2 regions of the Laceyella tengchongensis genome follow, and region 2 is predicted to be linked to the other one. Evidence: riboswitches for the same ligand, from Rfam matches in the RefSeq annotation. Region 2 holds a riboswitch; the other holds the start of a gene.
The links. A riboswitch is a leader RNA that binds a small molecule or an ion and turns the genes downstream of it on or off. The one in region 2 is predicted to bind S-adenosylmethionine.
Positions count from the first base shown of each region.

Region 1 (4,790 bases), on a different contig from region 2:
AGAAAGGAACGGGGATTGCGGCTGGAAGATCTCTCTGACCAGCACATCTCCACTGCCACTATCAGTAACATCGAGCGTGGCGTACCTCATGTGAACAAAGACAAAGTGTTGTATCTCATGAACAAACTGGGTTTGGATCTGAGTGAAGTGCCCGACATGATCGAAAAGGACACTGGGAGCATCGAAAGCTTGCAAGTGAAATTCACCGCGATTGAAACCATGATCCAACTTGGCAACTATCAACGCGCTTTAGCTCTGTTGTCCGATTTATCCGATGAGGTTACCTCTCAACACCAAGCGACGATTCACTACCTCAAAGGGCGCATTCATTTTATCAAGCGGGATTGGCGCAAAGCAGAAAGGGAACTGAGCGAAGCCATCCGTCTCGCTTATCAGGACCCCTACTCCCCCAAAGTCAACTTGGAGGCGGCCAGTTACTTGTGTCTGTCAGAATGCCGTATGCAACACAAGGACTGGGAGCAAGCGCTGAAATATGTTGAGCGAGGGCTGGACGCTTTAACTGATGAAGAAGAAATTTTCGAACAAATGCATGTGAAGCTTTTGCTCGCTCGGATCGAAAATCTGCAAAAACTGGATCGGGCCGATGAGGCATTGCGTGGTGTCGATGAGGTGTGGGCTCTGTTGCCGCAGATTCGCTCACGCCAGCTGATCCTCCAGACGTATGCGCTTCGGGCAGAACTCCTGCGCAAGATGAAGCTTTACCAAGATGCTATCCGCTATGCCCGCGAAGGAAGCCAAATCGCCGTGGGTAGCAGGGAGTATGGGGGGATGTTCCGATTGTGGTCGGTGCTGGCTCACTCCTATCAAGACGCGGGCCAACTGGCTGATGCAGAGGTTGCATTTGAGTTTGTGCTGGAGCTGGGAGAGCATGTGAGCGACAAAGAGGATTTGGTGCAAGCGAGCTGTTCGTTGGGACAAGTCTATCTCATGCAAGGGAAAATGGAACAAGCGCGAGATATACTGAAACAGGCTTTGGACATGGCGGAACGCATTCACCATGGTTTGTTGACCAGCACGGCACTGATCTTGTTGGGGCAAGCGATGAAAAATATGAACCATTACCTGGATGCTATCGAATATTTCCAAAGCGCTGGCAAGATTGCGGACAAAAATAAGTTAAAAGACCGCGTCTACCAGTGTTATTATGAACTGGCAGATTGTTATGAAAAAATTGGTGAAGAAGCGAAATTCCAGGAAGCGACCCAACGGATGTATCAAACGCAAAAAGAGCTCAACAAAAACAAACTGTATTTGTGAATTTGATTGACACGGTTTTGCGAAATAGCTATATTATTGAGATATAAAAATAATCTCTTATCCAGAGTGGCGGAGGGACTGGCCCAATGAAGCCCGGCAACCTGTTGGTTATTCCAATGTGGTGCTAATTCCTGTCAGAGAGTGTTCTCTCTGAAAGATGAGAGTGATAAGCGAGCGGCAAACACCTTTCATCTTTCGGAGATGAATGGTGTTTTTTTATTTTGAGGAGAGGGTGGAGCCAGCATGGCCAAGCAGTGTGTGTCTGAACGACTGAAAGAGAAGATCCTAATCTTGGATGGCGCGATGGGGACGATGTTGCAACAAGCTGCGTTGACGGCGGCGGACTTTGGGGGGGAAGCCTTAGATGGGTGCAACGAGATGTTGAACCTGACCCGCCCTGATCTCATCGAGTCGATTCACGATGCCTATTTCGCGGCGGGGGCAGATATTGTAGAAACCAACACCTTTGGGGCGACTCCCATCGTGTTAGCAGAGTATGAAAAGCCTGAATTGACGGAAGAGATCAACTTAGCGGCGGCGCGGTTGGCGGTGAAATCATGCCGCAAGTTCTCAACGCCGGAATGGCCGCGCTATGTTGCCGGGGCGATGGGTCCGACTACCAAAACGCTGTCCGTGACCGGTGGCACCACCTTTGACGAGCTGGCCCAAGGCTATTATTTGCAGGCAAAAGCTTTGATTCAAGGGGGCGTTGACTTTCTCTTGTTGGAAACATCGCAAGACACGCTAAATGTCAAAGCGGGGAGTGTGGGTATTGAGCGGGCGTTCGCTGAATTAGGTGTCACCTTGCCGGTGATGGTCTCCGGCACGATTGAACCGATGGGAACCATGCTTGCGGGACAGACGATTGACTCTTTTTATGTGTCGATCGAGCATCTCAAACCGTTTGCCGTGGGCTTGAATTGCGCGACCGGCCCCGAGTTCATGACCGACCATATCCGCACCCTGGCGGGGATGGCTCGATGCGCCGTCAGTTGCTACCCGAATGCCGGTTTGCCTGATGAAAACGGTGACTATTTGGAAACGCCGCAAGCGCTGGCCCGTAAAATGGCCGATTTTGCGGCTAACGGTTGGCTCAATATTGCCGGGGGCTGTTGTGGCACCACGCCTGATCACATCCGGGCGATGAGCGAAGCATTGGCTGGCATTAAACCACGCCAGTTGCAAGCCACACATGCTCCCGCTGTATCGGGAATTGAGGCCGTTTTCTTAGAAGACAACCGCCCCATTTTAGTTGGGGAGCGGACCAATGTTATCGGTTCGCGCAAGTTTAAACGCTTGATCGTGGAAGGGAGTTATGAGGAAGCATCAGAGATCGCCCGCAAGCAGGTGAAAGGGGGAGCCCAGGTGATCGACATCTGCCTGGCCGATCCTGACCGTGATGAATTGGCTGATATGGAGAAGTTTTTGTCGTTTGTCACCAAGAAAGTCAAAGCGCCGCTGATGATCGACTCTACTGACCCCCAAGTGATTGCCCGGGCATTAACTTATACGCAAGGCAAAGCAGTGATCAATTCCATCAACTTGGAGGACGGCGAGGAGCGCTTCCAAGAGGTGTTGCCGCTGGTGAAGCGATTTGGAGCCGCGGTGGTGGTTGGAACCATTGATGAACAGGGCATGGCTGTTTCACGGGAGCGCAAACTGGAAGTGGCATTGCGATCGTATGAATTGTTGGTGGAGAAATACGGCATTGCGCCAGAGGACATCATTTTCGATCCATTGGTGTTCCCCGTGGGCACAGGTGATGAACAGTACATTGGGTCGGCCGTGGAAACGGTGGAGGGGATCCGCCTGATCAAAGAAGCGCTTCCCGGCACTGCCACCATCTTGGGTGTGTCCAACGTCTCCTTCGGCTTGCCATTGGCGGGTCGCGAAGTCCTTAATGCCGTTTATCTGTATGAATGCACCAAAGCCGGTTTGGACTATGCCATCGTGAATACCGAAAAACTGGAGCGCTACGCTTCGATTTCGGAAGAGGAACGCCGTTTGGCGGAGCGATTGCTCTTTGACACCAACCAAGCTAATTACGATGCAGTGCTGGCTGAATTCACGGCCTTTTATCGAGACAAAAAAGTGGAAGAGAAAAAGCAATCAGACCATCTGACATTGGAGGAGCGCTTGGCGCGCTATGTGGTGGAGGGAAGCAAAGACGGCCTGTTTTCCGACCTGGATGAGGCGCTGACCAAATATAAGCCGCTTGACATTATTAATGGGCCGCTCATGGCGGGCATGGATGAAGTGGGGCGCTTGTTCAACGACAACCAACTGATTGTGGCCGAGGTGTTGCAGAGCGCCGAAGTGATGAAAGCGTCCGTGGCTTATCTGGAGCCGCATATGGACAAAGCGAAGACGCATGCCAGGGGGAAAGTGATCTTGGCGACAGTAAAAGGCGATGTCCATGACATCGGCAAGAATTTGGTGGAAATCATCATGGCCAATAACGGTTATGAGGTGGTGAACCTCGGCATCAAGGTGCCGCCGGAACAACTGATCGAAGCAGCGCGGCGTGAGCGTCCAGATATGATCGGGTTGTCAGGCTTGTTGGTGAAGTCTGCCCAACAGATGGTAGTGACTGCGCAGGATTTGCGAAAAGCTGATATTCATGTGCCGATGCTCGTCGGTGGGGCGGCGCTGTCACGCAAATTTACGGATACCCGCATCTCTCCCGAATACAATGGCCCGGTCTTGTATGCCAGAGACGCCATGAATGGCCTTGAATTGGCAAACCGTTTGATGAATCCGGAAGAACGGGATGCGCTGGAGGCCGAGTTGCGGGCGAAGCGAGTCAAATCGCAAGCGGCGAACACCGAAGTGAAAGCGAGTGTGCAGGTGGCTGTGCGACGTGTCAGCGACATCAACCGCCAAGCCCCGCTGTTCGTCCCGCCCGACTATGAGAAACATGTGTATCGGGATGTGCCGCTCGCGCAACTGCGCCCTTATATCAATGAGCAGATGCTCTTGGGCAAGCATTTGGGCCTGAAGGGGAATGTGGCGGAGCTGTTGGCTGCTGGTGATGAGAAAGCTTGCCAATTGAAAGCTCAGGTGGATGAGTTGTTTGCCGCGGCTATTTCCGACCGGTTGATCCGTCCGCACGGTTGCTATCGGTTTTTCCCGGCACAAGCGGATGGCGACACGATTCTGATTTATGACCCCAACGATCACAGTCGGGTTATTGAACGGTTTACTTTCCCAAGACAGACGAAAGGCTCTTATCTCTGTTTGGCTGACTTTGTGCGGCCGGTGGAGTCGGGAGAGATGGATACCGTCGGCTTTTTCGCCGTCACCGCCGGTTTGGGAGTGCGCGAGCAAGCGGAAAAGTGGAAAGAGCAGGGCGACTACTTGCGTTCCCACTTGTTGCAAGCATTGGCGTTGGAGACGGCGGAAGGGTTTGCGGAACGGATTCATCAGGTGATGCGTAGTGCTTGGGGCTTCCCCGACCCGGTCACCATGACCATGAAAGAACGATTTGCCGCCAGATATCAAGGAATTCGCGT
Region 1 is NZ_FXTU01000004.1:147,422-152,211, forward strand. It holds gene QQZ12_RS10175 (tetratricopeptide repeat protein) at 1-1,278, shown strand, start outside; SAM riboswitch class I at 1,333-1,442, shown strand; gene metH (methionine synthase) at 1,522-4,790, shown strand, end outside.
Region 1: it holds a riboswitch for S-adenosylmethionine, as region 2 does, so the genes downstream of both, metH (methionine synthase) here and QQZ12_RS05635 (PLP-dependent transferase) in region 2, are expected to answer to the same signal.

Region 2 (4,790 bases):
TGACGATATCGGCCCCCAATTCCAATGGACGCTGATAATACGGGGTGAGGAAGGTGTTGTCCACAATCGTGAGGAGACCATGCGCTTGGGCGATGTTGACAACTCCCCGAAGATCAGTCACTTTCAACAGCGGGTTGGATGGTGTCTCAATATACAGCGCTCTGGTATTAGGCTTGATCGCTTGCATCACTTGTTCCAAATCCGTCGTATCCACGAAACTCGTCTCAATCCCCATCCGCTCAAACACGTTGGTCAACACGCGATAGGTGCCACCATACACATCCTGGGAAACCACCAGATGATCTCCGCGTGAGAAGAGGAGAAACACCGTGGAAATCGCTGCCATCCCGGAAGCAAACGCAAATCCCCTACACCCGCCTTCCAGTTGGGCGATCGTCGCTTCCAACGCCTGGCGGGTCGGATTTCCCGAACGGGCGTAATCAAATTCCCCTGGTTGGTCAATCGAAAATTGGTGAAACGTGGAAGCTTGGTAGATCGGGATGCTCGACGCTCCCGTAACTGAACAGATCTCATTCCCATTGTGCAACAACTTTGTGTCAAACCTCATCTCATCCTCATCCCTTTCTTTAACTTACCGTGCTCGTTTGGCGGTGTGTAAAAGCTCCCTCAGCGGAACAAATTTCGTGCTTACCCTTGCGGTAAGGCTTGCGCCAAGTCGGCAATCAAGTCCTCTTGGTGTTCAATCCCCACCGATAAGCGCAACAAGCGGTCACAGACACCTGTTTGCTCCCTGATTTCCACCGGAATGTCGGCATGGGTTTGCGTGGCCGGATAGGTTATCAAGCTTTCTACGCCCCCCAGGCTTTCCGCAAAAGTGATAATCTTCAAATTGTTGAGAACTGGACGCACCCACTCTTTGCGCTTCAAGCGGAATGACAACATCCCGCCGAACCCGTCCGCCTGCTCAGTGAGCAAGGTTTTGCTCCGAGAGTCCAGCGCGGGGTAATATACTGCGTCGACAACCGGATGGCGCTCTAAATAAGCAGCAATCGCTTGAGCGTTGGCCTCATGCTGCCTCATACGGAGCGCCAAGGTTTTCATCCCCCTGATCAACAACCAACAGTCCAATGGGGCTAACACCGCGCCGATTGCTTTCTGCAAAAAGGCGACCCGCTCCGTCAGTTCTGCGCCCTTGGTCACGATCAACCCGGCCAACACGTCATTGTGCCCACCCAGGTATTTGGTGGCGCTGTGAATAACGATATCCGCTCCCAACGTGAGGGGACGATGTAGAAAAGGCGTCATAAACGTATTGTCCACGATGGTGATCAGTCCTCGTTCCTTAGCCAACCGGCAGACCGCAACAACATCTGTCACACACATCAGCGGATTGGTGGGCGACTCGATGAAGATCGCTTTGGTGTTAGGCTGAATGAACCGTTCAATGTCCGCCAAGTTCCGCATATCCACATAAGAAAAGGAACAACCGTACCGTGTCATCACCTTCTCAAATAGCCGGTACGTTCCGCCGTACAGATCCAACGATACGATCAAGTGATCCCCTTGGCTGAACAAACCCATCAGCGTGTGGATCGCCGCCATTCCCGAACTGCACGCGAATCCGCCGTCCCCCCCTTCCAATCGGGCGATACTTTCCTCTAGCACGTCTCGCGTCGGATTGGAAGCGCGTGAATAATCATACCCAGTGCTCACCCCGTCAACATGCTCATATGCAGTTGAAAAATAGACCGGATAGTTCACTGCTCCTGTATTCCGTTCTTGTCTGTTCCCGATTTGCGCCAACGCTGTTTCCATTCTCATCGGTGTTTCCTCTCCTTTGATGCGGAAATTTGGCAAACAAAAAACCCCTTCCCGACAAGAGAAGAGGTTTGCGCGCGCGGACGGACCGTCTCCTCTTATCTCTCAGAACTTTTTGTTCTGCAGGATTTGGCACCTTCCGGTGATACCATCTCACCGAGGTTGCCGGGCTTCATCGGGCCAGTCCCTCCGCCGCTCTTGATAAGAGAAACAATATGAATGTTTATTACGTTTGCATTTTTAATGATAAGGTGATTATACCCACTCCTTTTTTATCCGTCAAGTCTGTTATTTATGCGCAACAGTGAAATAGTATACATTTCATTGATTTCGCGCACTTTATTACCTAAAATGAGGTTAATTGGGTAAATTACAAGGGAGGTTCATCATCCATGTCCAAAAACCAAGCAGTGATTGAACTCACGGATAAATACGGAGCGAAAAACTACCATCCCCTGCCGATCGTCATCTCCAAAGCAGAAGGCGTGTGGGTGGAAGACGCCGATGGCAATCGTTACATGGATATGTTAAGTGCTTACTCTGCGCTCAACCATGGTCACCGTCATCCGCGACTCATCCAAGCCCTGAAGGATCAAGCAGACAAAGTGACGCTTACTTCCCGCGCCTTCCACAACGACCAATTGGGCACGTTTTATGAGAAAGTCGCTGAGCTGACCGGCAAAGAAATGGTTCTGCCCATGAACACGGGTGCAGAAGCTGTTGAGACGGCGATCAAAGCGGCTCGGCGCTGGGCTTACGATGTGAAAAAGGTTGCCGACAACCAAGCAGAAATCATCGTCTGTGAAGATAACTTCCACGGCCGCACCATCACCGCTGTTTCGCTATCTTCCAACGAAGAATACCAACGTGGATTCGGTCCGCTCACACCCGGCTTTAAAGTGATCCCTTATGGCGATTTGGAAGCGCTTAAAGCGGCTATCACCCCGAACACGGCTGCCTTCATGTTGGAGCCGATCCAAGGGGAAGCGGGAGTCATCGTTCCACCGGAGGGCTTCCTGCGCCAAGCCTTGGAAATCTGTAAAGAACACAATGTCCTCTTCATCGCCGATGAGGTACAAACTGGCTTCGGGCGGACAGGCCAGTTCTTCGCCTGCGATTGGGAAGGCGTGAAGCCGGACATGTACATTATGGGTAAAGCATTGGGCGGCGGAGTCATGCCGATCTCCGCAGTCGCTGCCGACAAAGAAATCTTGGGCGTCTTCGATCCGGGTTCGCACGGCTCTACTTTTGGCGGTAATCCTCTCGCTTGTGCTGTGTCCATCGCCGCACTCGATGTTCTGGTGGAAGATGATCTCACCACCCGTTCTCGCGAGTTGGGTGAATACTTCATCACCGAATTGAAAAAAATCGAAAACCCGATCATTAAAGAAGTACGCGGTAAAGGTCTCTTCATCGGCATGGAACTGTATGAGAAAGCACGTCCATACTGTGAAGCACTGATGAAAGAAGGGTTGCTCTGCAAAGAAACCCACGACAACACCATCCGGTTTGCGCCTCCGCTCACCATCACTCAAGAAGAGTTGGATCTCGCGCTGGAAAAAGTGCGTAAAATCATGTCCAAATAAGAGCGTTACACGTTTTAAGCGATCCAGTTTGCCTGGATCGCTTTTTCCTTTAATGCACTGTGATCTGTTCGCGGAATTTCTCCACTGTCTTCTCGCCGATGCCGGGCACCTGCGCGATGTCCTCCACCGATTGGAACGGCCCGTGTTCTTCGCGGTAGCGGACGATGGCCTCCGCTTTGCTAGGACCGATTCCGTTCAGCTTGTCCAACTCTTCTACCGTCGCGGTGTTCACATTGATCTTCCCGCCGGCATCCGCCGAGTCAGCCTTCGCCGTTTCCATAAACGGTGTCACCTGCTCCCCTTGTTTGGGAATGTATAGCACCATCCCATCCCGGAGCGGCTCAGCTAAATTCACCCGTCCCAGATCAGCCTCGTCCCGCGCCCCACCAGCGCGCTCTAGCGCCTCATACACTCTCGCCTCCGAACTAAAATGATATATGCCCGGCTTGTGCACCGCTCCTTTCACATCGATGATGATCGCTTTCTTACTCGCTTGTTTGTTCGTGTTTACCTCAGGTCTTTCGGTCACGGGCGGATTGGCCTGAACCGGGTATTCCATCCACTCCTGCCTGTCAGGACGCTCTTCCTGTCCAAATAGCCAGACTGCTCCTACTGTCAACACCACCCCCGCCAACGCAATCGCCAAGCCCTTCTCCCTTGGTGTCCAATCCCAGTAAACCATCGCCTTCACGCTCCGACATTTTTTTCCAATTACCCACACTATACCCGTTTCTCCCCATTTGCACAATAGGGATGACGTCCCCCCTGCATGCTGCCAGAACGACAAAAGGCTCCGCCCCCTATACCGGGAACGGAGCCTCTTGCTTGGCTAAATCCACCTTAATTCGCTACGATATTCACAAGTTTACCTGGTACCACAATGACTTTACGCACTGTTTTCCCCTCGATCAACGCTTGGATGCGCTCGGTTTCCAACGCCTGCTTTTCTACTTCCTCACGGCTGGCATCGGTTGCGACGACTAATTTGTCCCGCACCTTGCCATTGATCTGCACGGCGATTTCCACCTCGTCCAGCACCAACGCCTGTTCATCGTAGGTGGGCCAGTCAACGCGGTGCACGCTGCCCTCTTTCCCCATCGACTGCCACAGCTCTTCCGTCACGTGCGGCACGAACGGAGCTAGCAAGACCACCAGCGTTTCCAGCGCTTCCTTTAACACTGCGCGGTCAGCATGCTCGGGATATGCATACAGCCCATTGACCAATTCCATAATCGCACTGATCGCGGTGTTGAAATGGCTACGCTCCCCGATCTCACTAGTCACTTTTTTGATGGTTTGATGCATCAGGCGGCGCAATTCTTTCGCCTCGCCGCTTTGTGGTTCGCCCTGCACAGGGATATCTTGTGCAAACAGCGCTTCATGCTGGGCGATCAGCCGCCACACGCGGTTGATAAACCGATAGCT
Region 2 is NZ_FXTU01000002.1:421,166-425,955, forward strand. It holds gene QQZ12_RS05630 (aminotransferase class I/II-fold pyridoxal phosphate-dependent enzyme) at 1-568, opposite strand, end outside; gene QQZ12_RS05635 (PLP-dependent transferase) at 649-1,782, opposite strand; SAM riboswitch class I at 1,875-1,987, opposite strand; gene QQZ12_RS05640 (ornithine--oxo-acid transaminase) at 2,172-3,365, shown strand; gene QQZ12_RS05645 (helix-hairpin-helix domain-containing protein) at 3,415-4,152, opposite strand; gene leuS (leucine--tRNA ligase) at 4,206-4,790, opposite strand, start outside.